DNA from 2 places in the Herbaspirillum sp. NPDC101397 genome. Region 2 is predicted to be linked to the other one. Evidence: predicted binding sites of a transcription regulator. Region 2 holds the regulator's gene; the other holds the start of a gene.
What was found. Region 2 encodes FliA, which starts transcription of late flagellar genes. Its sites were predicted from a motif close to CTAAAGTTTNNNNNNNNNNNGCCGNTA; they were not measured.
Positions count from the first base shown of each region.

Region 1: motA (flagellar motor stator protein MotA) is a predicted target of FliA. The motif match lies at 6,968-6,994, and genes of this name have one in related genera.

Region 1 is NZ_JBIWNS010000001.1:1,039,627-1,054,635, forward strand. Features, by position in the region: gene ACIROW_RS04555 (DUF2863 family protein) at 1-1,048, shown strand, start outside; gene ACIROW_RS04560 (chemotaxis protein CheW) at 1,204-1,710, opposite strand; gene cheA (chemotaxis protein CheA) at 1,732-3,861, opposite strand; gene ACIROW_RS04570 (response regulator) at 3,917-4,282, opposite strand; gene ACIROW_RS04575 (chemotaxis protein) at 4,433-4,987, opposite strand; gene motB (flagellar motor protein MotB) at 5,031-5,960, opposite strand; gene motA (flagellar motor stator protein MotA) at 5,994-6,854, opposite strand; gene ACIROW_RS04590 (class I SAM-dependent methyltransferase) at 7,030-7,806, opposite strand; gene flhC (flagellar transcriptional regulator FlhC) at 7,872-8,474, opposite strand; gene flhD (flagellar transcriptional regulator FlhD) at 8,602-8,919, opposite strand; gene ACIROW_RS04605 (cystathionine beta-lyase) at 9,391-10,569, opposite strand; gene ACIROW_RS04610 (hypothetical protein) at 10,643-11,095, opposite strand; gene rimO (30S ribosomal protein S12 methylthiotransferase RimO) at 11,095-12,471, opposite strand; gene phaR (polyhydroxyalkanoate synthesis repressor PhaR) at 12,580-13,137, opposite strand; gene ACIROW_RS04625 (3-ketoacyl-ACP reductase) at 13,310-14,050, opposite strand; gene ACIROW_RS04630 (PHA/PHB synthase family protein) at 14,240-15,009, opposite strand, start outside.
Region 2 is NZ_JBIWNS010000009.1:184,888-199,896, forward strand. Features, by position in the region: gene flhB (flagellar biosynthesis protein FlhB) at 1-373, shown strand, start outside; gene flhA (flagellar biosynthesis protein FlhA) at 370-2,460, shown strand; gene flhF (flagellar biosynthesis protein FlhF) at 2,457-3,929, shown strand; gene ACIROW_RS21315 (MinD/ParA family protein) at 3,964-4,761, shown strand; gene ACIROW_RS21320 (RNA polymerase sigma factor FliA) at 4,817-5,551, shown strand; gene ACIROW_RS21325 (flagellar motor protein) at 5,533-6,279, shown strand; gene motD (flagellar motor protein MotD) at 6,303-7,124, shown strand; gene ACIROW_RS21335 (flagella synthesis protein FlgN) at 7,179-7,652, opposite strand; gene flgM (flagellar biosynthesis anti-sigma factor FlgM) at 7,657-7,977, opposite strand; gene flgA (flagellar basal body P-ring formation chaperone FlgA) at 8,085-8,807, opposite strand; gene flgB (flagellar basal body rod protein FlgB) at 9,018-9,440, shown strand; gene flgC (flagellar basal body rod protein FlgC) at 9,446-9,850, shown strand; gene ACIROW_RS21360 (flagellar hook assembly protein FlgD) at 9,866-10,585, shown strand; gene flgE (flagellar hook protein FlgE) at 10,619-11,899, shown strand; gene flgF (flagellar basal-body rod protein FlgF) at 11,962-12,705, shown strand; gene flgG (flagellar basal-body rod protein FlgG) at 12,739-13,521, shown strand; gene ACIROW_RS21380 (flagellar basal body L-ring protein FlgH) at 13,563-14,222, shown strand; gene ACIROW_RS21385 (flagellar basal body P-ring protein FlgI) at 14,239-15,009, shown strand, end outside.

The sequences.
Region 1 (15,009 bases), on a different contig from region 2:
CGCCCTCGATCACCTGTTCAAATCCGACTTGGACGGCTACGACGTCTTGGTCGAAGCGGTCGAAGCCAACAGCGAAGCCTGCGCACTCGATTACGACGGCAAGGTCTACAGCGTGCAGTTGCTGGCGCTGCCGGTGCTGGCCTGGACGCGTTTCAGCATCGCTTCCGGCAACCTGCCCACCGACGTGCGCAACGGTTTGTTCGCCCACCTCCATGCCCACGTGCTGGCCGACAACGTGCATCTGGCGCTGGCGCCGGCCTTGTACGCGATTGAACAGCTGCCGCGCCACCATGCCGATGTCTTCGCACTGGCGCAGCGCATGGGTCAGTCCGCGCTCAAGCAGAGTACGCCGCAGCTGTCGCTGGAACAAACGCCGACCGCGCCCTTCCTGGCCGATACACGTTATCTGATCGCCGCAGTCGCCGTACCGACCGGCGCGCCGATTTTTCGCTGGCAGATGGATGAACATGGCTCGGTCGTGCACGAGAGGGAAACCGCATTCAAGGCCTGGACCACCCAGGCGACGCCGCTGCTGACCCGCTTCCTGCCGGGCTGCAACGTTGAGCTGCTGCTACCGCAGCCGTATTACTTCGCTTGCCGCGAAGCGGATAAACGCATCCGCCCCGCCGCCATTCGCGCCGCCGATCATTACCTGACCCAGACGCTGGGCCTGGCTTCGTCTGAGCTGCACGCCAACATCGGCAGTTTTTGCGAGAACATCAACGGCCAGATAGACGAGTACCGCGTCGGCTTCAGCCTCGGCAACGATGACGGCGTTGTATACGGCATCGTGTGGCCGCTGTACGAACAGGAAGATGGCGATGAAGTGCGTGACCTGTCTGCGCCGGACAGTGCGCTCACGCCGATGGAACAGATCCTCGCTGTATTGCGCGAGTGCGGCATCGTGCAGATCAAGCTGCACGAGGAACGCTATACGATGGAGTTCTGCGACGATTGCGGTACGCCGTTGTTCCCGGCGCCCGATGGTGATTTGGTGCATGCCGAAATGCCGGAAGACGTACCGGCATCGACTGAACACTTCCACTAGGCCGCGTTTTCAGCCTGCCGGCAAGTGTCCAGAATGCTTGCCAGCTTGCCGGCACTCGCGTCCGCCGCTACTATCACAATCCAAAAAAGAAAACGGGCGCCTGCCGCAGAGCCATGCGGCAGGCGCCCGTTCCCGGACTTGGTGCGTGAAGCGGCTTAAGCGGCCAGCTTCTCGATCAGCCCCATGTCGGCGCTGGACATCAGCTTATCGATGTCGACCAGAATCAGCATGCGCTCATCCAGGGTACCCAGGCCAATGAGGTAATCGGAGTCGAAAGTCGTGCCCATTTCCGGCGCCGGCTTGATTTGCTCAGGCGACAAGGTGATCACATCGGACACGCTGTCCACAACCATGCCGACCACGCGACCGGAAATGTTCAGGATGATCACGACGGTGAATTGATCGTAAGTCGGTTCGCCGAGCTGGAACTTGATGCGCATGTCGACGATCGGGACAATGATGCCGCGCAGATTGACGACGCCCTTGATGAATTCCGGCGAATTGGCGATACGGGTCACGGCTTCGTAGCCGCGGATTTCCTGAACTTTCAGGATGTCGATGCCGTATTCTTCCTTGCCGAGCGTGAAGGCCAGGAACTCATTCCCGGCGCTGTCGGATTTCTCGCCGAAGCCGGAAATATTTTTCGAAATGGTGTCAGACATGATAATGGCCCTTATAAAAAATCAGGAAAATACAGATTCGTCGCTCAATTGCCGGCTTGATCGTAACAAAGCGGCAACGTCGATAATCAAGGCTACGCCTCCGTCACCCAGAATAGTAGCACCAGAAATCCCTGCAACCTTACGATAATTGGATTCCAGGTTCTTGACAACAATTTGCTGCTGGCCGATCAGATCATCGACGAACAATGCAGCTTTCTTGCCATCCGATTCCAGGATTACCACCAGCCCCTGCGACGGATCGGTGAATGTCGGCTCGATATTGAAAATTTGATACAGCGGAATCAGCGGCAGATATTCACCACGAACTTTGATGACCTTGCCTTGCCCGCTGATTTCCTTGACGTCCTGCGTCGCCGGTTGCAGCGACTCGACCACATAGCCGAGCGGCAGGATATAAATCTCGTGACCGATCCGGATCGACATCCCGTCGAGGATCGCCAGCGTCAGCGGCAGCGAAATCGAAATCGTCGTGCCGAAACCCTTGCTGGAACGAATATCGACCGCACCGCCCATGGCCAGGATGTTGCGCTTGACGACGTCCATGCCGACGCCGCGGCCGGACACATCTGTGACCTGCTCCGCAGTCGAGAAGCCCGGCTCGAAAATCAATTGCCAGACATCTCCGTCGCTAAGGCTGTCGGACACCGCCATGCCTTGCTGCTTGGCCTTGGCCAGAATCTTGTCGCGATTGAGACCGCCGCCGTCGTCGGTGACTTCAATAATGATGTTGCCGCCCTGGTGTTCGGCCGACAGCGATAGCGTGCCGTAATCGGCCTTGCCTGCCGCCAGACGCGTCTCGGGAATTTCGATGCCGTGATCGACACTGTTGCGCACCAGATGGGTAAGCGGATCAACAATGCGCTCGATCAGGCCCTTGTCCAGTTCCGTCGCGGCGCCATGGGTAACGAATTCGACACGCTTGCCGAGTTTGGCGGCCAGATCGCGCACCATGCGCGGGAAACGCGAGAACACGTAATCCATCGGCATCATGCGGATCGACATGACCGATTCCTGCAAGTCGCGCGTATTGCGGGTCAGCTGGCTGACGCTGTTGAGCAGATGTTCATACAGCATCGGATCCAGTGAGCCGGTGCGCTGCTCAATCATGGCCTGCGTGATCACCAACTCACCCACCAGGTTGATCAACTGATCGACTTTTTCGATGCCGACACGGATCGACTGCGATTCATGCACGGCCGCAGGCTTCTCGCCCTTGGCTTTCTTTTCGCCGCCTTCGGTCACCGTCAGGGCTGGCGGCTCGTCGTCGGCGTGCGCTGCGGCTTCTGCCGCCTGCTTGGCTTGTTCGATCTCGCCTTGCGGCACGAACGGTTCAAAGAAACCATAGCCGCGTTCTTTATCCGTTGCATTCACCGGCACGAATGGCGCGAAGAAGCCATAGCCGCGCTCTTCATCGGTGGCATCCTGCGGTACGAACGGTGCGAAGAAACCGTAGCCCTGCTCCTCTTCCTTGGAACGTCCGGCGACCGCCTGCGAAATCTTCAGATCATCCGTGTTCACCAGGAAGGAACAGATTTCGACGATGCTGTCGGCGCCCTTGGCAGTATCCAGAATGAACACGCTGTGACCGTCTTCAGCATCGGCTTTTTCAATCTTTCCGAGCAGGCCGAGTTCCTGTTGCAAGGCCTCGATGTCGCGCTCGGCCAACTTGGGCAACTCAATGCGATAGCGGCTCACGCCTCCGGGGCCGACCAGCGGCTGCGAGCTCTTGACTTTCTTGCCGGCGCCTTCAGACAGCGACTGCAACAGCTTGCGCACATCGGCGGCCGCATTCAGATCAACGGTCGCGCCATGGCGATGGCCGTCCAGCATGGATTTGATAACGTCTTTGGCGGCCAGGAAAGCGTCGACGTGCTGACTCGTCAACGCCATTTCATGCTGGCGGATGCGGTCTAGCAGCGACTCCAGCACGTGGGTCACTTCGGTAATGTCGTTCAGGCCGAATGTGGCCGAACCGCCTTTGATGGAATGCGCGGCGCGGAAGATCGCGTTCAGATCTTCGTCGTCGGGATCCGACACATTAACGGCCAGCAGGAGCTTTTCCATTTCGGCGAGGCCTTCCTCCGCCTCGTCGAAAAACACCTGGAAAAACTGGCTCATATCAATGGTCATGATTGGGCTCCGTCATGGATGCTGTAGGTCTGTCTTTTATCGTTGATTATTGACACTAGCCAATGACTTTTTTAACTACTTCGGTCAGACGCTGCGGATCGAACGGCTTCACCAGCCAGCCATTGGCGCCGGCAGCCTTGCCCTTTGCCTTCATTTCGTCGCTGAACTCGGTGGTCAGCATCAAAATAGGCACGCGCTGATAGCTCGTCAGCCCACGCAGGGAACGGATCAGGGTCAGACCATCCATGCGCGGCATGTTCTGATCGGTCAGCACCAGGTCGAAAGTCTGCAACTTCGCCTTGTCCAGCGCATCTTGCCCGTCCACCGCTTCGGTGACTTGATAGCCGGCTGCTTTCAGGCTGAACACCACCATCTGGCGCAATGACCCCGAGTCGTCTACCGCAAGAATTGTTTTAGACATCATTACTCCCTGTTCTTCATTTACGGCTGTGAGTTGTTCAAACTCATTATGCCGCATCCATTATCAAAAAATTACTATCGTGCGACTGATTCAGTCCATCTTCAGATCACCGAAGAGCCTCGCCGAATCTGCATATTGAGGCGGCTTCGCTTAAAACAATTCGATGTCGCCGCTTTCCATCCGCGTTTGCCGGACGGTTTTCCACAAACCGTTTTCAAGCGCGGTCAGGCGCTCTTCCATCGACTCCACCGTGTTCTTGAGCAGGACCTCGAGCATCTCCACCGATTGCGCGGAATCGGGAGTAATTTCAAAACTGTTCGCACTGAGCACACCCAGCGCATCGCGCAAGCCGATGACGCGGCGGACAATACGCTCCAGCAACTGGCTGGTCATGTCCTGGAACTGCAAGCCCGTCACGGCAGCATTGACGTGCACCGTAATGTCATCCTGCATGACCTTGAGGCGAGCAATATCCTCGGCGGACAATGTGCCGTTGCCGGCCATGACCACTTCAAGTTCCTTTTGCTGCGCGAGGACAGCGGTGTGCAACTCCATGAAGCTGGATCCCAGCTTCTCGATCGCTTCGCCGAGCAGGATGTTGGTCTGGACCAGATCCGTCTCGACTTCAGTCAGTTGCCTGCTTCCACCGCTAGCCGTATCGAGCAGCAAGCGCTTAAGCTCCTGCAGCATTTTGGGTGTCGACATTCGAAGCCCTCCTTTTCAATTGGGCCGGGTGTTTAAAATCCAGTTAATTCTTGGCCGGTTCGCTCAGACCGTCTTTTACTTCAGCTTCCGACGACACATCCAGTGAAGATGATCCACCATTCTGCACCAGCTCTTCCGCCTTCTTGTTCATCACGATGATACTGATGCGGCGATTGATCGGGTTGAAAGGATCTTCCTTGTCCAGCAGCACGGCGGACGACAGGCCCACCACGCGCAATACCTTCGATTCATCCATGCCGCCGGAAATCAATTCGCGACGCGACGCATTGGCGCGATCGGCGGACAACTCCCAATTGCTGTAACCCTTTTCTCCGCTCGAATACGGAGTGGCGTCCGTGTGTCCGGACAGGCTGATCTTGTTCGGCACGTCGTTGAGCGTCTTGCCGATCTCGCGCAGGATTTCACGCGTATAGGGCTGCAACTGGGCGCTGGCCAGCGCAAACATCGGGCGGTTCTTTTCGTCCACGATCTGAATGCGCAAGCCTTCGGATGTGATATCGATCAGCAGTTGATTCTTGAATTGCTTCAAGGTCGGGCTGCTGTCGATGGCGGTCTCGATGCGTTTTTTCAACTCATCCAGACGGGCGCGTTCGGCCTTCTCCAACTCGGCCTGGGCGGCGCGCACGCTGCGCTTGTTGGTGACATCGTTTTCACCCTTGCGCAACTGCCCTTCCTGACGGGTCAAATCCTTGCCGCCGCCGGGCAGCACGGTATTTGCGTCGCCGCTGCCGGAGCCGCCGGCCATCGCCACTTTGAGGGGAGTCTTGAAATATTCCGCGATACCATTGAGATCGCCCTTGGCGGTCGATCCCAACAGCCACATCAGCAGGAAGAACGCCATCATCGCCGTCACGAAGTCGGCGTAGGCGATCTTCCAGGCGCCGCCGTGATGTCCGCCGCCGCCCTTCTTGATGCGTTTTACAATAATGGGACGTAGCCCTTCGTCGGCCATGCCTTACTCCTGCTGATGACTGGTCATATCGGGTTACTTGCTTTTTGCCTGTTTGACGTGTTCTTCCAGTTCCAGGAAGGACGGACGTTCCGTCGAGAACAGGACCTTGCGACCGAATTCGATCGACAGGGCAGGTGCGTAACCGTTCAGGCTGGCGAGCAGAGTGACTTTGACGCATTGATAGATCTTGGTCGACTCGTGCAGCTTTTGCTCCAGCAAGCTCGACAGCGGCCCCACAAAACCGTACGCCAGCAGAATACCGAGGAAGGTACCGACCAGCGCATGCGCGATCAGCATACCCAGTTCGGACGGCGGGATACCCACCGATTCCATCGTATGCACCACGCCCATCACCGCCGCAACAATACCGAACGCCGGCATGCCGTCGCCGAGCTTGGCGATGCAATGCACCGGAATTTCGCCTTCGTGGTGATGGGTTTCAATTTCGTTGTCCATCAGGTTTTCGATCTGGAACGCATCCATATTCCCCGACACCATGAGGCGCAGGTAATCGGTCATGAACTCGATCAAGTGATGGTCGGCCAGAACACCGGGATATTTGCTGAAAATCGGGCTAGACTCAGGTTCCTCGATGTCGCCTTCGATCGACATCAAGCCTTCCTTGCGCGACTTGGTCAGGATTTCAAACAGCAGCGACATCAGCTCCATATACAGAGCCTTGGTATAGGTCGAGCCTTTGAAAACAGTCGGCAATGCCTTTATCGTGGCCTTGATGGCCTTGTTGTTGTTACCGACAAGGAAAGCGCCCCCCGCTGCTCCGCCGATCATCAGCAACTCGATTGGCTGAAACAACGCCCCGAGATGCCCCCCTGCCATTGCAAATCCGCCGAAGACGGACGCCATGACGATTACATATCCAATTATGACTAACAAGTGCCTACTCCCGTCCCAGTGGCGTTCAGTGTTTTTTACCTGCAGTCAGGTTACATGCAATCCCATTAACCAAACGATGGAATACATGACCGAAAGCGGGCTTTCATTTTCAATTACGACACCAAAGATAAAAACTTGATAACGTGCGGAGAATGTAACACAGCTCTTTTTTGTTTCACATACGCCAACCATACAAAGCCGGCCCATTTTCTTTCGGATGCACGACGATATCCGGTTGCACGCCCTCAATCATGAATTCATAGCTCAGCAACAGCGTTCCCGGACGCATTTCAGCCCGCGCCTTTTGCCACAAGGCCGTCATCGCCGCCGGCGACAGATAAGCGAAAATCGCATCGTAGTCGCGAAAATCCAGGCGCGTATAGTCGCCGCGCACGAACGCGCCGCGGCTACGAGTAAGCAAGGCGCGTACCTGACTCACCAACCATGGTAACGGCGCCAGCTCGATACCGATGAAACGACTATCGCTACGCAATCTTGACAGATAGAGTACGGCGCCGCCCAGTCCGCTGCCGATATCGATCACGCGCAGAGGCTTGTCGGCCGGCAGCAAAGCCGCCACCGCATCCCAGGTCGACTGCCCGGACGGATAGAACGGCACCTGGCTGCGAAAGGTCGACCAGAACAGCAGCAATAGAAAGAGGAATACCGCGAGGAACAGCGCCGGCGGCAAATGGAAGGAATTCACCAGCACGGCGGCCGGCGGAAAGAAAAACAGGATCGGAGCCCACCAGGACGCCATGCGGCGCAGATAAGCAATACCGGCGGCCAGAGCGCCATGCAGAAAAGCAAAAGGAACGGGAGAGATGGCAACGTCGAACAGCAGTTCGACGGCCTGTCCGGCCAACAATGCCAGAACCAATGCAGCACAAAGAATGAACAACGCTTGTATTGCAGGTGCCTGCAGAACGGGTCTGCGCTGCCCCAATGTCATCTCGGCCTCCAAGCCTGCATCAAAAGCCGATTATTGTAACGCGACAGTATTCAGATTTATTCGTATCAGGCGATGGCGGCTACCAACGACGCTTCAAGCGCTGCCGCTGCTGCTGCAGCGATGGCCGGGGCGGCAATCGCGTCCTTGGCCTTCTTGGTTTTACCGGCGCGGGATGGCATGTGGCACAAGCCGCACAGGTAATCCTGATGCAGATCCAGGCGATGCACAACAAAATGACCGCGGCATTTGCTGCACGGCGTGGTCATCAGCATCTTGCTTTCGAAAAAGCGCACCAGCGTCCAGGCACGTGTCAGCGACAGGACGGACTCGTCGCCGTCGGCCACTTGGCCGGCCTGCTCGAGATACAGCTTGTAGGCCTTCATCACGGCTTCAATGCCGGAAATCTTGGCGTACTCGACCAGGTATTTATGAATATTGATGAACAGCGAGGAATGGATGTTCGGCTGCCAGGTGATAAACCAGTCTGTGGAGAACGGCAGCATGCCCTTCGGCGGCGAGACACCCTTCAGTTCCTTGTAGAGCTTGAGCAGACGCTCGCGCGACAACGAGGTTTCGGACTCCAGCAATTGAAGACGCGCCCCCAGATTGATCAACTCTATGGCCAATTGAATCTCTTGCGATTCAGTAATCACGCTTTTCTTAGCCATGAACACACCCCCGATATTTTTTAATTACAACTAAACTTCTTTGCCAACCTGACCGACGCTTAACGTCGAATCGTTCTCCCGGGTTGACCGAGTCAACCCAAACATACCACGGAGGATGATTACAGCGTCAGGAAATTTGTTCGACCGGCTGACAAGCCATCAGAATCGCTGCGTGCGATTGGGCCAGACCCTTGTCTTTGTTGTAATTGGTCAGCATGCCGAGGATTGCACCATCGTCGAAGCGGAATCGCGTCAACATCATGTTGGTGCCGGCAAGTTTCAAAATTTGTGCGTTGCTCAGACCTTGAATCATGTCTGCTATTTCGTCGCTGATACCAAGACGAAATATGGCGGTAGCCTTGTCGGATCGGATCATTTGCTGAGCCAACATCAAATAACTCAGATTTGCGTCACGAATTTCAGCCATCATGTCATTGGTATTCATTTAACCCCCAGCTCAAAATCAATTTACACCCGGTTACTTTTTCTTACCGGTAAGGCTGATTCTGAGGGGGTGTTGAAAGGCAGGAAATTAGTGGATGTCGGTATTTTTCGTCGGTTCCGACCTAAGAGACACATAGGATTTTGTCTTACAAAAACACCGCAAAGTTTCTACAAAATTCAAGATTTTTTTCCAAAACCCGCAGCCACATTGGGTTTAAAGCACAATAAAAATTTCATTTTTTAAAAAATTTCCACGAGGAAATCAAGAGGGAAATTGAATTTTTATCAATATTTTCTACTATTCAAAATCATCCTGTTTTCCTACTTTGTTGTCGCCAAACGACTACGAAAAACCGAAATAACTTCAATTTTCAGACTTTGCAACAAGAACCGTCGAGAAAACTCCTTAACTTTTACAAATACTTACCTTCAAAGAGAAATTCGGCGGCGTTGATATCAGGGCGACAAAAACCTACTTGGCAGCATGTATTGCGTCCAAGCTTTGCGCGATGTCGGCGATCAAATCTTCCGCCGACTCCAGTCCGATATTGAAGCGGACCAGCCCGCCCTTCTCCGTCCAGGTCTGGCGCATGGTCTGCATGCGATAGGGTACGCACAGACTGTGAGCGCCGCCCCAACTGAAGCCGATCTTGAACAGTCTCAGCCCGTCAACGAAACGGTCGATTTGTGCCTCGGTAAATTGCTCATCAAAAATCACCGAGAACAAGCCGCCTGCACCGGTGAAATCACGCTGCCAGAGTTCATGCCCTGGGCAGTCCGGCAATGCCGGGTGCAAGACTTTGATAATCTCGGGCCGCTGCTGGAGCCATGCGGCCACATTGCGCGCGGCGCCGTCGTGCGCATTGAAACGCAATCGCATCGAGGGCAAGCTGCGCAGCACCATATAGACATCGTCCATGCCCACGCCGAAACCCAGCCGCATATGCGCCAGTTCCATCTTGTGGTTGATCTCGTCGTCGCGCGTAATCACCGCGCCCATGAGGACGTCCGAACCTCCGGATTGATATTTGGTCAACGCCTGCATGACGACGTCAACACCATGATCGAAAGCACGAAACGCCAGGCCGGCCGACCAGGTATTGTCCATCGCCACCGGCACACCGCGAGCATGCGCTGCCCGGCAAATGGCCGGCACGTCGGACACTTCCATGGATACCGATCCCGGCGCTTCGGTCCAGATCAGGCGGGTGTTGTCCTGGATCAACCCGGCGATGCCGGCGCCGATCAGGGGATCGTAAAACCGTGCCGTAATGCCGAAGTCACGCTCCAGCCAGACCACCTGATCGCGGTTCGGGCCATAGACGTTATCAGGCAACAGCACGTCGTCGCCGCTCTTGAGCAAGGCGAAGTTAACCAGGGCAATTGCGGCAAGACCGCTGGGAACGACGCGACAATGATGACCGCCTTCGATCTCGGCGAGACGCGCTTCCAGCGTGAACGTGGTGGGTGTGCCGTGCAGCCCGTAGGTGTAGCCGCTTTTCTCTTTCCAGTTGCGCGCCCGCATCGCTGCGACATTGGGAAACAGCACGGTGGACGCGTGGTTGATGGCCACCGGCAATGCGCCAAAATTGTCCGGCGCGGTGTACTCGCTGTGAATCAGGCTGGTCTGAGGGGTGTATTTTTCTGCCACGAATAACCTCGAATGAATTCTTGTTGGGGAGACGCCGCGCCGCCAGCAATTATCCTGCTTGCGCCACAGGCGTTCAGGGTGCGCCGACCTTCAGGGAAAACGGTTTGGTGACGGAGCCGTCGAGCGTGGACCATGTCCCGCTGAGCAGACCGTTCTTGAAGCTGCCCTCCCACTGGCCGGACACGTCCTTGCCGTTGTGCGACTCTTCCATCATCAGGTCGTTCTGATCGACTTCGCCGGCCAGCAATATCTGCGTTCCCTGGCCAAAAACAAAATAATTGCCTTCCAAGCCGTCTTCATCCGCCTTCGGTTTCATGCTGAGCTGGATCCGGTCACCACCGAGTGTGCCGCGCAACACTACCGGCTTGCTCAACATGTCCTGCAGGCTACCTGGCGCCGCAGCAGTCGACGCTACTGGCGCCGTTGCCGTGGTTGCAGTTGCACCGGCTATAACTTGCTGGGCCTGGATGCAAACGGTGACACCGGACAACGCAAACACCAGCAGCAACCTTGAAACGCCTGCCATCATTGCGCCGCTGCCCACAAATCGTGTGCATCGGCAGCGGTGACAACGACATCGACAAACTCACCCACCACAAGCTTTTTATGCGGCTCGAACGGCGGTTTGACATAGACCACACCGTCGATTTCAGGCGCGTCGGCAGAGGAGCGTCCGATGCCGCCGCTGCGATCCACCTCGTCAATCAGTACGCGCAAGGTCTTTCCGACTTTCGCTTGAAGACGCTTTTTGGAAATCTCTTCCTGCAGTTGCATGACACGCCCCCGGCGCTCTTCACGGACCTCTTCCGGCACCGGGTTGTCGAGCAGATTCGCGGTGGCGCCTTCCACAGGGGAATAGGCGAAACAACCCAAGCGGTCGATTTCGGCTTCCTTGAGGAAGTCGAGCAGGTATTCGAACTCGGCTTCGGTTTCACCCGGGAAACCGGCGATGAAGGTCGAGCGGATGGTGAGGTCCGGGCACATCTTGCGCCAGGCCTGGATGCGTTCGATATTCTTCTCTCCGCTGGCCGGACGCTTCATGCGCTTGAGGACGTCGGGATGGGCGTGCTGCAGAGGCACGTCCAGGTATGGCAACACATGGCCCTGCGCCATGAACGGGATGATCTGGTCCACGTGCGGATACGGATAGACGTAATGCAGGCGTACCCAGGCGCCGTAGCGGCTGGCCAGTTCGCCGAGCGCTTCGACCAGTTGCGTCATGTGGGTCTTGACCGGCTTGCCGTTCCAGAATCCCGTGCGGAATTTGACATCGACGCCGTATGCGCTGGTGTCCTGCGAAATGACCAGCAACTCCTTGACGCCGGCGTTGAACAGGTTCTCGGCTTCCAGCATGATGTCCGCAATCGGGCGGGACACCAGGTCGCCGCGCATGGAAGGGATAATGCAGAAGCTGCAGCGATGATTGCAACCTTCGGAAATCTTCAGGTAGGCAAAATGCTTGGGCGTGAGCTTCACGCCTTGGGCCGGCACCAGGTCCAGGAAGGGGGCATGCGGCTTGGGCAAATGCTTGTGTACTGCCTGCATGACTTCGCCGACGGCGTGCGGGCCGGTGACTTCGAGCACCTTGGGATGGATTTTCTGGATCAGGTCGTCGCCGTCGCCGTCCTTTTTGGCGCCGAGACAGCCGGTGACGATGACCCTGCCGTTTTCACTCAGCGCCTCGCCGATCGCATCCAGCGACTCTTGCACGGCGGCGTCGATGAAGCCGCAGGTATTGACGATGACCAGATCGGCGCCGTCATAGGACTTGGCGGTATCGTAGCCTTCTGCGCGCAACTGCGTGAGGATTTGTTCGGAGTCCACCAGTGCCTTGGGGCAGCCGAGTGAAACGAAGCCGACCTTGGGGGCTACCTGGGGTACGACGGGAGAAGCATTGGACATGACGGATGGACTAAAAAGGTAAAAAAACGGAGTTCAGGACGAAGCCGCTATTGTACCCTTTGGCAGGCGGGGCGGCCGTAAAACGGCACACCCGCCTTGACAGAATGACTACTTCTTGGTTGGATCAGTCGGAACGAACGGGAAAGTCCCGAACATGTTCTTGGTCTGGCTCTGCATCTGCTCCTGCATCTGGACGAACAGGCTCTTGCTCTGTTCGATGTAGTTGCTCATCATGCCTTGCATCATCGGCCCCTGCACATTCATGAACTGCGCCCACATTTCCGGGCTGAACGGCTTGCCTTCATAGAAACCCTTGGAGTTTTCCGTCAGCTTGTTCTGAATGTCAATAAACGCCTGGATGTTTTTTTCCAGGTAGGAGCCCATCATGCCCTGCATGGCATGACCGTAGTAGCGAATGATCTGCGACAGCGCCGCACTGGAGAACATCGGCGCACCATGCGACTCTTCTTCCAGGATGATTTGCAGCAGAATGCTGCGCGTCAGATCGTCGCCGTTCTTGGCGTCGACGACAGCGAATTCCTCGTCGTCGAGGACCAGCTGCTTCACGTCGGTCAACGTAATGTAAGAACTTGTTTGTGTATCGTACAGGCGGCGATTTGGATATTTTTTAATTAAACGCTCGCCTGATTTTTTTGCACTTGTCATCTGAAATTCCAGTCTGTTTTCAGCTATATAAGCGGACCTGTATTTTTAGATTGAAGTCGGTCCGCTGGCGTAACGCATTATAGGCGGGAAACCACGCTTGCATACAAGTACGCAGTTTCCCGTAAATACGCGTCGAAAAACCGGAAATGCATCCCGATTCCCCGACCGATGTTTAACCCATGTGCAAGCCGCCGTTCAGCGAAAAGTCGGACCCGGTGGCGTAACCACCTTCATTCGAAGCAATCCAGGCGATGATGGAGGCGATTTCTTCCGGCTCCGCCAGACGCTTGACCGGGATGCCGGCAACGATTTTCTCCAGCACTTCGGGACGAATCGCACGCACCATGTCGGTGCCGACATAGCCGGGCGACACGGTGTTGACCGTCACGCCCTTGGTGGCGACTTCCTGCGCCAGCGCCATGGTAAAACCATGAATGCCGGCCTTCGCTGTCGAATAATTGGTCTGGCCGAACTGGCCCTTCTGACCGTTGACGGACGAAATATTGATGATGCGTCCCCAGCCGCGGTCCACCATGCCCTCGATGACCTGCTTGGTCACGTTGAACAGGGAATTCAGATTGGTGTCGATGACGGCGTCCCAGTCGGACTTGCTCATCTTGCGGAACTGACCATCGCGGGTGATGCCCGCATTGTTGACCAACACGTCGACCTCGCCGATTTCCGCCCTGACTTTGTCAAACGCTGCCTTGGTCGATTCCCAGTCGGCGACGTTGCCTTCGGACGCATGGACGTCGAATCCCTGCTCGCGCATGGAAGCCAGCCATTTGTCTTTACGGGCAGAATTGGGGCCGCAACCGGCGACTACCGTGTAGCCGTCTTTGGCCAGACGCGCGCAAATTGGGGTACCGATGCCCCCCATGCCGCCGGTCACATATGCGATACGTTTTACCATGGTCCTGCCTCCTATTTGTGTCGGGTGGATAAGTTCCGGGGATGACGATGACTGCTATTCCACGTTGCCGTGCATGCAGACATCTTTATGAAACCGCATCCCGTTCTTGCTTCTTGTTGCTTGCTGCCTCTTGTTGCTTGCTGCTTTGAATTGCTTGCTGCTTTTACTGCATGTTGATCTCCGCGGATCCTATTCGGCCCTGACTTTGACGTACCTGCCCGGCGCCGGTTCAATCGCTTTGTATGTCGTATTGCCCGCCTTCTTCGGCGCGGCAACCTGCTTGCCGGCATGCGTGGAAAGGAAGTCCGACCATTCCGTCCACCAGCTGCCGGGATGTTCCACTGCGCCGGCAAACCATGCTTCGGGATCAGTCCCGATCTTGTCGTTGGTCCAGTAGCTGCGTTTCTTTTTCGCCGGCGGGTTGATCACGCCTGCGATGTGTCCTGAAGCCCCCAGCACGAAACGATTGTTTGCCGGCTTTTTGGCGTTGAGGATGGCGGTCGACGCATAGGCCGACGCCCATGGCACGATGTGGTCCTCGCGCGAAGCGTAAATGAACGCAGGCATGCTGAGCTTGTATAGATCGATCTTTTCACCGGCGATGGTCAGCTTGCCCGGTTCCTTGAGCGCGTTTTCCAGATACATGTGGCGCAGGTAATAGCAGAACATCGGCCCCGGCAAATTGGTGCTGTCGGCATTCCAGTACAGCAAATCGAATGCCTGCGGCGTTTCGCCCTTGAGATAGTTTGATTCGACGTAGTTCCACAGCAGATCGTTCGGGCGCAGACTCGAAAACGCCGAGGCGAAATCGCGCCCCGCCATCAATCCGCTCTTGCCGATCATCTGCTCGCGCATGCCGATCTGGACGTCGTCGATATACACATCGATCGCGCCGGTGTCGAGGAAATTCAGGAACGCCGTCAGCAGCGTCAGACTGGCCACCGGTTCTTCGCCACGCG
Region 2 (15,009 bases):
GACCCACTTTGCCGTGGCGCTGAAGTACAGCGAAGGCGGCATGTCGGCGCCGCAGGTGGTGGCCAAGGGCACCGAAGCGGTGGCGGCCAACATCCGCAAGATCGCTGCAGAAAACAACGTGCCGATCCTCGAAGCGCCGCCGCTGGCGCGCGCATTGCACTATCACACCGAAATCGGCGATGAGATCCCGGAGTCGCTCTACACCGCGGTCGCCGAAGTCCTCGCTTATATCTTCCAGCTGCGCACGTACAACAGCAATGGCGGCGTCCGTCCGGATGAGCCGAGCGACCTTGAGGTGCCCAAGGAGCTGGACGACCCACTGTACAAACGCAAGGCCGCCATGGCTGCCGCACAAGCTAAGGCTGCGCAATGAACATCAACAGCATGAAACTGCCGGCCTGGGTGCCGGTCAAGCATACCAAGGCGCTCGCAGCGCCGGTCCTGATCGTCATGATGCTGGCGATGATGGTGCTGCCGCTGCCGGCGTTTGCGCTCGATATCCTGTTCAGCTTCAATATTTCGCTGTCCGTGATCGTGCTGCTGACCGCGTTGTACACCGTCAAGCCGCTCGACTTCGTGGCGTTCCCGGCCGTGCTGCTGGTGAGCACGATGCTGCGCCTGTCGCTCAACGTCGCCTCCACCCGCGTGGTGCTGACCGAAGGCCACACCGGTCCCGACGCTGCGGGTAAAGTGATTGAGGCTTTCGGCCACTTCCTGATCGGCGGCAACTACACCGTCGGTATCGTCGTCTTCATCATTCTGACGATCATCAACTTCACCGTCGTCACCAAGGGCGCCGGCCGTATCGCCGAAGTGGGGGCACGTTTTACCCTCGACGCGATGCCCGGCAAACAGATGGCGATCGACGCCGACCTCAACGCCGGCATGATCGGCGAGCCGGAAGCGCGCGCCCGCCGCAAGGAAGTGGCGCAGGAAGCCGAGTTCTATGGCGCCATGGACGGTGCCAGTAAGTATGTGCGCGGCGACGCCGTGGCCGGCATCATCGTGACCGTGGTCAACATCGTCGGCGGTCTCGTGGTCGGTATGATCCAGCATGACCTGGCCTTCGACATGGCGTTGAAGAACTACACGCTGCTGGCCATCGGTGACGGCCTGGTCGCACAGATTCCTTCGCTGATCATCTCGACCGCCGCCGGTGTGGTGGTCTCGCGTGTGGCCAACGACCAGGACGTCGGCGGCCAGCTGATCAACCAGTTGTTCGCCAAAGCCGAAGTCCTGTACCTGACTGCCATCATCATCGGCGGCATGGGCCTGATCCCCGGCATGCCGCACGTCGCCTTCATCATCATCGCTGCCTTGCTGGCGGCTGCGGGTTACTCGGTGAACAAGCGCAAGCAGGAGGCGGGAGCGATTGCCGAATTGCCGGCGCCGGTCACGACGCCGCAGGAAATCGAAGAGGCCACCTGGCAGGACATCCTGCCGGTCGATACGCTCGGGCTGGAAGTTGGTTACCGCCTGATCCCGCTGGTGGACAAGGGGCAGGGCGGCGAACTGCTGCGCCGGATCAAGGGCATCCGCAAGAAATTCGCGCAGGAAGTCGGTTTCCTGTCGCCGCCGGTGCATATCCGCGACAATCTCGAACTCAAGCCGTCGGCTTATCGCATCGCCTTGAAGGGCGTGGAAATCGGCAAGGGCGAGGCGACTTTCGGTCAGTTCCTGGCGATCAATCCAGGCATGGTCACCGGCCCGTTGCCGGGTCTCATGACCACCGATCCGGCGTTCGGCCTGCCGGCGGTCTGGATCGAAAGCAACATGCGCGAAATGGCGCAGACCATGGGCTATACCGTGGTCGATACCGGCACCGTCATCGCGACGCACCTGAACCATTTGATCACCATCCACGCTGCGGAATTGCTGGGTCGCCAGGAAGTGCAGCAGTTGCTCGATCACATCGGCAAGGATGCGCCGAAGCTGGTCGAAGATCTGGTGCCGAAGGCGTTGCCACTGGGCACAGTGCAAAAAGTGTTGCAAAACCTGCTCATCGAAGGCGTGCATATCCGCGATATGCGGACTATTATCGAAACCCTGGCCGAGCATGCACCGCGCGTGCAGGAACCGAACGAACTGACCGCCATCGTGCGCATCGCCCTGGGTCGCGCGATCGTGCAGCAGATTTTCCCGACCGAGAGCGAGCTGTCGGTCATGACGCTGGACAATAAATTGGAACGTCTGCTGATGCAGGCGATGCAGGCAAGCGGACCGGAAGGCGGCGGCATCGAGCCGGGCCTCGCCGATACACTGATTACGCAAACAGAAAACGCAGCACGTCATCAAGAGCAGTTGGGTTTAACCCCGGTATTGTTGGTCCCGGGTCCTTTGCGAGCATTGCTGGCGCGCTTCTTGCGACGCGCAATGCCACAACTCCGGGTGCTTTCACACGCTGAAGTTCCTGATTCGAAAACGATTAAAGTTACCAGCCTAGTTGGAGGGCAAGCATGAACGTCAAAAAATTTATAGCAGGTTCGTCGCGAGACGCATGGCGCCAAGTGCGCGAAGCGCTGGGTCCTGACGCCGTCATTCTCTCCAACCGGAATATCGACGACGGTGTCGAGATCCTCGCCATGGCCAACGAAGACATGTCGTCGCTGGTGGTGCCGGCCATGTCCAAGGACGCCATGCCGCGTCCGGCCGTACGCCGACCGCCTGCCCAGCCGGCACCGCAGCAGTCGCTGCAGGCCGCCGTGCCGCGCACGCGCGCCGAACCGCAACCGCAGGGGCCCGGCGCATCCATGCCGGTCGAACACAATACGGCACAGGCCGACGCCCGCGTTTGGCGTACCCGCAATGCCGCGCGCGCCAGCGCCAAGGAACAGCAGGCGCAAGCGCTGACACCGGCGCAAGTCGCTGCCGGCCCGAAAGCAGCAGTGGCCGCTGCAGCTGCAGCGCGTCCGCAGCAGGCTGGCGTGATGGCTGAATTCGACGGCAAGGACTACGACGAAATCCTGTCCGACGTCATGAGTGAAATCCGCTCCATGCGCGGCGTGCTGGAAACCCAGCTGGCGGAAATTTCCTGGGGCGGCACGCAAAAGCGTGAGCCGGCCAAGGCCGCGATCATGCGTGAAATGCTGGCCGCCGGTTTCAGCGCCAGCCTGTCGCGCCTGATCACCGAGAACCTGCCGCAAAGCCCGAAATCGCAAGACGCCATGTTCTGGGTCAAGTCGGTGCTGGCCAAGAATCTGATGACCATGGCCAACGAAAACGAATTGCTGGAAGAAGGCGGCGTCTACGCGCTGGTCGGTCCGACCGGTGTTGGCAAAACGACCACGACCGCGAAACTGGCGGCGCGTTGCGTGATGCGCCACGGTCCGGGCAAGCTGGCGCTGATCACCACCGACGGCTACCGTATCGGCGGCTACGAGCAACTGCGCATTTACGGCAAGATCCTCGGGGTGATGGTGCACTCGGTCAAAGATGAATCCGATTTGCGTATCGCACTCGACGAACTGCGCGGCAAACATACTGTCCTAATCGATACCGCCGGCATGGGCCAGCGCGACCAGATGGTGGCTGAACAGGCTGCCATGCTGTCGGGCGCAGGCACTGACATCAAACGCCTGTTGTGCCTCAATGCAACGGCGACCGGCGGCACGCTCAATGAAGTCGTGAGCGCGTATTCCGGCGACGGCCTGGCGGGTTGCATTATTACCAAGCTCGACGAAGCGGCAACCATCGGCAACGTGCTCGATGTTGTCATCCGTCAAAAACTGAATCTGTATTACGTGGCGAACGGTCAGCGCGTGCCGGAAGATTTGCATGTTGCCAACAGGTTGTATCTGGCCGACCGCGCCTTTAAACTGAAACGTGAAACTGCGCCGTTCGAATTCCAGGACGCCGAGTTGCCGGTTGTGGTCGGACCGACGGCCACGGCCATGAATGACAAAAGCCTGCGGGAGGTGATCCTTGGCTAGCTATGACGTTGATCAAGCGGAAGGACTGCGACGGATGCTGGAGCGTCCGACGCCGCGCGTGTTTACTTTCTTCTCGGTTCTTCCCGACGACGAAAAAGGCGCGATGCTGATCAATCTGGCAGCCTCTCTTGCCGCCGCCGACCACAACGCATTGTTGGTCGACGCTTGCATGACGCCCTCAGTGATCTTGTCGCGTTTTGGCGGTGTTGCCGTGGCGACGCTGCTCGACGTCGCTCGTCAGGAGCGGCATCTGGATGAAGCGGTGCGCATGGTGCCGGAAGGTTTTGCACTGGCGCGCCTGTCGCGCAAGAACGTATCGGCCTCTACCCATCCGCAAGCCTCGCGGCTGGCGCAGATTTTCGACGGACTGACCGAAGAATCCGACATTACGCTCATCAACGGCGAATTGAATGACGAGGAGTTGCTGCCGGTCCCGGCCATGGAAATGGGCGAAATCGTGGTGCATATGTCGACCAGTCCGACCTCGATCAAGGCCGCATACGTCTTGCTCAAGGGCCTCAGCGACAAGCTCGGTCGCCGTCCTTTCAATCTGCTCGTGAGCGGTGGTTCGGACGCGGAAGCGCAGATGGTCTACGCCAACATGGCGCAGGCGGCCAATCGTTACCTGGCGGCGCAATTGCATTTCATGGGCTCGATCCCGGCAGACGAACACATCCGTCGTGCATCCGGGCAGGGGCGCACCGTACTGGAAGCATTCCCGTTGGCCGGCGCTACGCTTGCGTTCAAGCGCCTGGCGGATCAGTTTTCGTTATCCAATCTCACCAAGGGCACGTACGGTATGGCGACCGATGGTGCAAGTCTCGGAGTATGACGCGCCTGGCATTGCATGATCGTTCGTACTCACCATTATTGACGAGATGAGTTCTATGTATAACGTCAAAGGAAAGACGACCAAGAACGATTTGCTGGAGCTGCATGCGGCGCTTGTCAAAAAGCTGGCGCATCAGATGAAGGCAAAGCTTCCACCCAGCGTGGAAGTCGACGACTTGATTCAGGCAGGCATGATCGGTCTGCTTGATGCCGTCAATCGCTATGAAGAAACGCACGGCGCGCAGTTCGAAACCTACGCCGTGCAGCGTATCCGCGGCGCCATGCTGGATGAATTGCGCAGCAGCGACTGGCTGCCGCGCAGCATCCGCCAGAATACGCGCAAGATCGAAGAGGCCATCCATGTCCTGCTGCAGCAGCTCGGCCGTCCGCCGCAGGAAACCGAGGTCGCCACGCAGCTCAAGATGAGCTTGGTGGAGTACCAGGATATGCTGACCGAATGCGGCGGCCATCAGTTGATCTATTACGAAGACTTCCACGACGCCGACGGCGGCCACGAGCATTTCCTCGATCGCTACCAGACCCGGGACACCGACGACCCGTTGCAGAACCTGATCAACGGCGGTTTCCGCGACGCCGTCATCGATTCGATCAAGGCCCTGCCCGAGCGTGAAAAAATCCTCATGGGCCTGTACTATGAGCAGGAAATGAACTTGAAGGAAATCGGCGCCGTCATGGGCGTGTCCGAGTCGCGGGTTTGCCAGCTGCACAGCCAGGCTATCGCCCGCATGCGCTCGACTTTGAGGGAGCAGGCGTGGACTGGAGTAGCGTAGGAGGGATACTGCTGGCGTTGGGAGGCATCCTCCTTGGTTTGCTGCTTGAAGGCGGTCATCCCGGTTCTATCCTGCAGCCGACCGCTTTCCTGATCGTCTTTACCGGCACCGTAGGCGCCGTTCTGCTGCAAACCAGGCTCGACAATTTCGTCCATGGCGTCAAATTGCTGTCCTGGGTATTTTCTCCCCCGGTTCACAACCACCGCAAACTGATCGATAACATCACGGTCTGGAGCGGCATCTCGCGGCGTGAAGGTCTGCTGCATCTTGAAGAGCACATGAACGACAGCAGCGACCCCTTCGTCAAGAAGGGCCTGCGCCTGCTGATCGACGGCATCACACCGGCCAAGTTGCTCGAGATCCTCGAGGTCGATACCACTGCTTACGAAACCCGCCAGCGCCAGGCGCTCAAGATATGGGAAGCCGCCGGCGGCTATTCGCCGACGATCGGCATCCTCGGCGCGGTGCTCGGCCTGATCCACGTGATGGAAAATCTATCCGACCCCGCCAAGCTGGGTGGCGGCATCGCCGTGGCTTTCGTGGCGACGATTTACGGTGTCGGCCTGGCCAACCTGTTCTTCCTGCCGGTGGCCAACAAGCTCAAGGAATTGCTGGCCATGGAAGTGAACCGGCGTGACATGGTCGCCGACAGTCTGTTCGGCATCGCCAGCGGCGACAATCCGCGCGTGATCCAGGAGCGCGCTGAATCCTATTTCACCACCGCATGACCTACTGACGCACAACGCACATCATGGCGCGCAAAAAACATGAAGAAGAGCATGAGAACCACGAGCGCTGGCTGGTTTCGTATGCCGACTTCATTACGCTGCTGTTCGCGTTTTTCGTGGTCATGTATGCCATTTCCCAAGTCAACGAAGGCAAGTACAAGATCCTTGCCGACTCGCTGATCAACGCCTTCGGCAAGGAGCCAGTCTCGACCGCGCCCATCGTTGTCCAGGCGGGAGGCCAAGGCGCCCAGCAATCTGTTGCCCCTAAAATTACCCTGCAAAAGCCGCGCAACAGCGAGGCGCTGCGCCGCGAAAAAGAGCGCATGACCGACATGGCGCGCGACATCATGCAGGTGCTGGCGCCGCTGGTGCAGGAGGGCAAGGTGCGCGTGACGCAAACCAGCGTGGGCGTCAACGTGGAGATCAATGCCAACGTCCTGTTCGCGCCCGGCGATGCGAAGGTGAGCAAGGAGTCGGAAGAAACCCTGATCGCCATTGCCCGGGTGCTGAAAAACGACGATCACGCTATCCAGATCGAGGGGCATACCGACAATACGCAGATCAACACCAGCGTCTTTCCTTCCAACTGGGAGTTGTCGGCGGTCCGTGCCAGTACGGTGGCGCGGCTGTTCAACAACCAGGGCATCGCAGACCTGCGCCTGACGGCGGTGGGGCATGGATCGAATCAGTCTGTGGCTTCCAACGATACGCCCGAGGGGCGGCTGCGCAATCGCCGTGTCGATGTGATGATCCTGTCGCGATTGGCGGAGCAGGCGACCGAAGTGCCGTTTGCGGAAGAGGGTGGCAAGCTCGTTCCGCCCGCTCAGCCCAAGCCTGGGCCATAAAGCAAAAAGCCCGTTCGCAAGAACGGGCTTTTTAAATTCCGGAGGGCGAAAAAATCAGCCGATGCCAAGCGGTCGGCCCGAGCTACGCAGGCTCGATTGGCCATCCGGGCCATAGAAGGAGCCGTTGCTCTTGCCTTGCAGGATGTTCATGGCGTTCTGGTTGATTGCCATTTGCTTGCCGATCAGCAAGCCGTTGAGGCGATTCAGTTCGCGCGCGGATTGCGCCAGCGCAAACAGTTCTCCCCACACTTGTTTGTCGTCGGCAGAGCCGTGTTGTTCGATCCAGGTCTGCATGCCGTTTTCGCCGGCGAGGAAGCCCAGTGCAGCCAGCGCCTTGTGGCGCTGATCGGCCAATGCTGCCATGTTGGCAACGATATTGGCCTTCTCGTTGATGATGTCGGGAATCTTGTCCGCATCGCCGTTGCCGCTGAGCAAATCCTGCTCTTGCTGCAACGCCGCCACCAGGCGCGACGTAACCAGCTTTTCATCGGCGAGTGTATGGGACGGCAGGAGCGAATTACTTGTCATTGCATTAAGCCTTGCGTGAACCGATCAGATCTTTGACTGTGTCGAGCAAGCCGTTGGCGACTTTCTCGGGATCAACCTGGAAGGTGCCATTGGCGATGGCAGCCTTGATTTCAGCAACTTTCTTTGCATCGAAAGTACCGCCGGCATTGGTGGCCTTCACGCCCAGCGCTTGATATTGAGAGGACAGCTGGACATTGGCCGCGGTGGAACTGTCGCTGCCTGTCTTTGCTGCGGTGGTACCGGCATTGCTGTTCGCGGGGCGCGCCTGGGGTTGCGCGATTTCCGGTAAGCCTTTGCCTGTTTTGAGGGCGTCATTAACGTTCACGGCATCATCCTTAATGGGTTAGGGTTCTGTGACCCGCCTGTTGCCTAGATTATCGGCCATTTTTCCGCAAACTTTAATTCTTTTATCGCCCGTCAGAATGTTTCTTGTCAGTAATTGATTTCGAGGATGCCGCCGGCCTTCGCAATCCCGCTCACAACCTGGCCTGCCGCCGTTTTGGCTTGCACCATCTGGCCCTCGCTGCCGTTGGTCAAGGCGCGCGCTTCGGTGGAGATCTGGAAGCCGGGACCGATGGACACCACGCGTACTGCCTGGCCTTGCTGCACCACGCGGTTGCTGCGTAGTGCATCCTGGCGAATCGGGGCGCCCAGCGCCAGCGAAATGTTGGCGGTGCGGCCGACGGCCTGGGCGGCATCGGTAATGATGCCGTTGGGCAAATTCGACAGGTCGCCCTTCATCTTGGTGATGTCGTTCGGACCGATGACCTGGCCTTGCGCCAGCGGCGCTGCGGTGACGATATATTCGGCAATGACCTGCACGGTGGCGCGCACGTAAACCGTCCAGGGCGACGGCGCAATGCACTTGATGCCGATAGTGGTGCGGCCCCACAGGCGGCCGCCGTTGGGCATGAAAGCTTGCGGCGACGTGCAGGCGGCGAGGTTGAGGCGATTGTCGACCGGTTCGACGGCGATATTGACGGTGCCGGACAGGCCGGTCGTCTGCACTTTCATGAACTGTTCGGCAATTTTTTGCAGAGCGCCCAGATCCTGGCGCGGCGGCGTGTTCTGTTCGGCGGTTTGCGCCAGTGCGGGCAGCCCGAATGCGGGCAGCAACAACAGCAACGACAATAGCGCTTTTGACAATAATTTCATAACAACAACTTTTCAACCCGTGTGATCGGAGGCAGGGCCATCCTGTCAGCAATAGTACTGGCGGCCGATTCTGTCAAAAGGTCGAACAAGGCATAGTTTTCTCTCTTTCTCGGGCATTAGAGTTTGAGGGGGAGCCTTATGATCCAATGGTGTGTAAATCCCATTATCGGCGTAAAACGTACTTTATGAAGGGTACGTCAGGAGGATTAGATGGCTGCAAAACTGGATGATTATCTGCGATTCAATGAAACGGCGCTGAATTTGCGCGCCCAGCGTCAGCAATTGCTGGCGTCGAATATCGCCAACGCGGATACGCCGAATTACAAGGCGCGCGACATCGACTTCGCCAAAACGCTGCAGGGCGCCATGGCGGGCAAGTCCAGCACGGTGCCTCCGGTCGAACTGGCGCGCACGTCGTCGGCCCACATCGCCGGCAAGGCGACGGGCGACAGCGGCATCGGCGGCTCGCCGCTGCTGTATCGCAAGGAAACCCAGAGCAGTGTGGACGGCAATACCGTCGACATGGACGTCGAACGCAACCAGTTTACCGACAACGGGGTGCGCTATGAAGCAGGCATCACCGCCGTCAATGCGCAGATCAAAGGTCTGCTCGCTGCCATCCAACCAGGCTGATCATCATGTCTCTTTCCAATATTTTCAACGTCGCCGGTTCCGCCATGAGTGCGCAATCACAGCGCCTCAATACGGTCGCCAGCAACATCGCCAACGCCGACAGCGCAACCGGTCCGGACGGCAAGCCGTATAAGGCCAAGCAAGTGGTGTTCAAGGCGGTCCCGTTCGGCAGCATCGAAAACAGCGGCGTGCAGGTCAGCCAGGTCGTCGAAGACCAGGCGCCGCCCAAGCTGATCTACGATCCCAAGCATCCGATGGCCGACACCAACGGCTACGTCGCCATGCCCAACGTCAATCCGGTAGAGGAGATGGTCAACATGATCTCCGCATCGCGCTCGTATCAGACCAACGTCGAGACGATGAATACCGCCAAGAATATGTTGATGAAAACCCTCACCATCGGTCAATAAGGAAGATCTTAAATCATGACTACTGTCTCCAACGATCTGCTGTCGTCAATGAATGGCACGTCGACTTCGACCTCCAATACTTCGAGCCTGAACGACAACAGCCCGGAAGCGATTCAGAATCGCTTCCTGAAGCTGCTGACCGTGCAGATGCAGAACCAGGATCCGACCAATCCGATGGACAACTCGCAGCTGACCACGCAGCTGGCGCAACTGTCGACCGTGTCGGGCATCAGCCAGCTGAACACTACGCTGGCTTCGCTCATGTCCAATCTGGGTTCGGCGCAGTCGCTGCAAGCAGCCAACATGATCGGCCACAGCGTGCTGGCCGCGGGCAACAACCTGACTCTGACTTCGGATACGACCAAGGCAGCCGACGGCACCGAGACTACCACTCAGAAGGCCGTCTTCGGCGTGCAGCTCGGCGCCAACGCCGACAGCATTCAGGTCACCATCCGTGACGCGACCACCGGCGCCGTCGTGCGTCAGATGGATCTGGGCAGCCAAGCTGTCGGCACCGTGCCTGTCATCTGGGACGGCACCAACGACGCCGGCACAAAGGCTCCCGATGGTCAGTACACCTTCACCGTTGCAGCGACCAGCGCCGGCACCGCCGTGGATGCTACTGCGCTGTCCTTCGGTACGGTCGCCAGCGTCAGCACCGGTGCCGACGGCGTCAAGCTGAATGTATCGAATATCGGCACCATCAAGCCGACCGACGTTATCCAAATCCTCTAATCCACTGACGGCTTCCAGCACAAGGAGAATCAAATGAGTTTTCAACAAGGCCTGAGCGGTCTGGCAGGGGCATCGAAGAGCCTCGACGTGATCGGCAATAACGTTGCCAACGCCAGCACAGTGGGTTTCAAATCGGCACAGGCGCAGTTCGCCGACATGTACGCCAACTCGATGAACCGTTCCGGCAACTCGCCGGTCGGCATCGGCGTCGCGGTCGCGAACGTGCAGCAAGCGTTCACTCAGGGTAACGTCACCACTACCAACAATCCGCTGGACATCGCCATCAACGGCGACGGCTTCTTCCGCATGCAGGGCAGCCTGACTGACCAGTCGCCGATGTACGGCCGCAATGGTCAGTTCCAGCTGGACAAGGATGGCTACATCATCAATCCGAGCGAAAAGGGCGCGTACCTGACCGGCTGGCTGGGAAGCGTCGTTGGTGGTGATCCTGTTCCTCTGAAGATCGATACATCGAATATTCCTGCTACTGCGACAACCAAGATTTCTACCAAACTGAATCTTGATTCACGTCTGCCGGCTATTGACTCAACCGTCGTGCCTTTCAGTCCGACAAATGCGGCCAGCTACAGCAGTACGACCGGCGTCACCATGTATGACAGTTTGGGCAATAGCTATAACGTTCAAACGTACTACGTGAAAAAGACCACAGCAGCAACGCCTCCCAATACAGACTGGGATGTCTATGCGACCATTGACGGCAAGCTGTATCCCGCGCCGGCAGCCGCAGTGGCCACACCGTTGACGACGCTGTCTTTCAATACTTCCGGCGTATTGGTCGGCGGTGCGACTGCCGGCACATTTGCTGCAGCGACATTGAATGGTCCTTTCGTCAAGCCGGGCGCGACATTCCCTGCCGCGGTTGCTGTCGATTACACCGGCACCACCCAGACCGGCCAGGCGTTCACTCCCGTCGCGCAAGACCAGAACGGCAAGGCGCCAGGCGTGCTGTCGAGCTTTTCGATCGGCAAAGACGGTCAGATTATCGGTAACTACTCCAACAACGACACCAAAGTGCTGGGTCAGGTTTTGTTGGTCAACTTCGCCAATCCGAACGGCCTGTCGCCGTTGGGCAGCAATCTGTACACCGCAACCGCCGACGCCGGCGAGCCGCTGGTCGGCAAGCCGACCACAGGTCAGTTTGGCGTGTTGCAGGCGCGCGCCGTGGAAGACTCCAACGTCGACCTGACCACTGAGCTGGTCAACATGATCGTGGCGCAACGCGTTTATCAGGCCAACTCGCAGACCATCAAGGTGCAGGATACCGTCCTGCAAACGCTGGTCAGCCTGCGCTAAGCAATTTGAAATAAGTGGGGAAGCGCGCGGCAGCGATGCCGCGCGCGCACAAAGGGGTAATTATGGATCGTGTGATTTACACCGCCATGTCCGGCGCCAAGCACACAATGGAACAGCAGGCCACCGCCAGCAACAACCTGGCGAACGCGACAACGACCGGCTTCCGTTCTCAGCTCGACACTTTCCGCGCCGTACCGGTGGTGGGCGGGGAAGGGTTGGCGACACGCACGTTCGTGGTCGATTCGACCGCAGGCACCAACTTCGCGTTGGGCCCGATACAAGACACCGGCCGTGCGCTGGACGTCGCTGTGGCGGGAGATGGCTGGATTGCGGTGCAGACCGCAGACGGCGGTGAAGCCTATACCCGCAACGGCAGCTTCAAAATGAGCGAAAACGGCATCCTGCAAACGCAGACCGGCCTGAGCGTGCTGGGCGACGGCGGTCCGATCAGCATTCCTCCCGACGTCACCGTGGCGATTGCTGCGGACGGCACGGTATCCTCGATCCCGACGATGGGTACGCCCAATGCCGTCAACGTGCTGGGCCGCATCAAGATGGTCAATCCGGATGAGAAGTCGCTCAAGCGCGGCGACGACGGCCTGTTCCGCCTGACTACAGGCACCCAGGCTCCGCCTGACGCCAACGTCCGCCTCGTCGGCGGCGCGCTTGAAGGCAGCAACGTCAACGTGGTCGATTCCATGGTCAACATGATCAACCTCGCGCGCCAATTCGACCTGAACATGAAGGTGGTGACAACCGCCCAGAGTGATGCAGACAAAGCCAACCAAATTCTGTCGTTGTCCTGACGCTAGACCGACTATTCAGGTACTGGAGAAAACATGATTCGTTCCCTGTGGATTGCCAAAACCGGCCTCGATGCGCAACAAACGCAACTCGACGTCATTTCGAATAACCTCGCCAACACCAGCACCAACGGCTTCAAGCGTTCGCGCGCCGTGTTCGAGGATCTGATGTACCAGACCCTCCGCCAGCCGGGCGCGCAGTCGTCGCAACAGACACAACTGCCGTCGGGCCTGCAGATCGGTACCGGTGTGCGTCCGGTTGCGACCGAGCGTATCCACACGCAAGGCAACACCAACCAGACCAGCAATGACAAGGACGTCGCGATTCAAGGCGCAGGGTTCTTCCAGGTGCTGATGCCTGACGGCACGACGCAATACACGCGCGACGGTTCGTTCCAGTCGGATGCGCAGGGGCAGCTGGTGACCTCGAGCGGCTACGTCGTGCAGCCGCCGATCACGATGCCTGCCAACATGACCAAGCTGACCATCGGCCGCGACGGCACCGTCTCGATCATGCAAGCCGGTTCGACGGCAACCACGCAGATCGGCACGCTGCAGATCGCCACGTTCATCAACCCGGCCGGTCTTGAAAGCAAGGGTGAAAATCTCTACGCCGAAACGGCCGCCTCCGGTACGCCTGCACCGAATACTCCGGGCACCAACGGCGCCGGCGCATTGTGGCAAGGCTACGTCGAAACCTCGAACGTGAACGTGGTCGAGGAAATGGTCAACATGATCCAGACTCAGCGCGCGTACGAAATGAACAGCAAGGCAATCACGACATCCGACCAGATGCTGGCCAAGCTGTCGCAGTTGTAATCTGTTTTTGTAATGTTTTGATGAAATGGGATGAGGCAAACATGAAAAGCCTGCTGAAACTTGCCGCCATCGTAGGGATGATTGCTCTTGCCGGATGCGAAACGGTGCCGGATTCGATCGTCAAGATGCCGTTGACGGCGAAGCCGCAGCCGGCTGCTTACGCACCGGCAACCAACGGCGCGATCTTCCAGTCGGCCGCATATCGTCCGTTGCTGGAAGACCGCCGTGCACGCCTGGTGGGCGACACCCTGACCATCGTCATCAATGAAAAGACCAGCGCCGCCAAATCGGCGGGCAGCTCCGGCAGCAAGACCGGTAGCGCCAGCGCCATCGCGCCGACGCTGTTCGGAACCAGCATCAAGGAACTGTCCGGCAGCGGCGGCAGCACCAACAAGTTTGAAGACAAGGGCGCGATCAGCTCCAGCAACAACTTCACCGGCACCATCGGCGTAACCGTCATTGAAGTAATGCCGAACGGGAATATGGTCGTCAGCGGCGAGAAGCAGGTGGCGCTGGACAAGGGCGTCGAATACGTCCGCTTCTCGGGTACCGTCAGTCCGGACAACATCGCGACCGGTAACACCGTGTCGTCGACGCTGGTAGCCGACGCCAAGGTCGAATACCGAACCAATACACGTGTGGATATGGCGGAATTCATGTCTTCTTTGTCGCGCTTCTTCTTTAGCGTGTCGCCGTTCTAGTCCCAAGGTGGTATCCATGATTTTCCGTTCGCTTTCTCAGTCTTTGACTCTGTTCCGCTTCAACCGCCTGGCGACCATGCTGGTGGCTGCGGCATGCCTGCTCAGCGCCGGCGTCAGCCACGCGGAACGTCTCAAGGACCTGGCCAGCATCCAGGGCGTGCGGCAGAATCAACTGGTGGGTTACGGCCTCGCTGTCGGTCTCGACGGCAGCGGTGACCAGACTACGCAAACACCGTTCACCGTGCAGAGCGTGATCAGCATGCTGCAACAACTGGGTGTCAATCTGCCCAGCACCTCGACCAGCAACATGCAGCTCAAGAACGTCGCGGCAGTGATGGTGACAACGTCGTTGCCGGCATTTGCGCAGCCGGGACAGACGCTGGATGTGACGGTCTCCTCGATCGGTAACGCCAAGAGCATCCGCGGCGGCACGCTGCTGATGGCGCCGCTGAAAGGCGCCGACGGCCAGATCTATGCGATCGCCCAGGGCAATATCGTGGTCGGCGGTGCGGGTGCTTCCGCGGCCGGCAGCAGCGCCACCATCAATCATCTGAGCGTCGGCCGCATCTCCGCAGGCGCCACCGTCGAACGTGCGGTGCCATCGGCGCTGGGACAGGGCGACACGGTCAACCTGGAACTCAACGACAACGATTTCTCCACCGCCAGCCGCGTGGTGGAAGCCGTCAACAAGCGTTTCGGCTTCGACACCGCAATGGCGCAGGACGGTCGCGTGATCCGGATCCGTGCACCGATCGGCAGCGGTGATCGCGTGGCTTTCCTCGGCGCG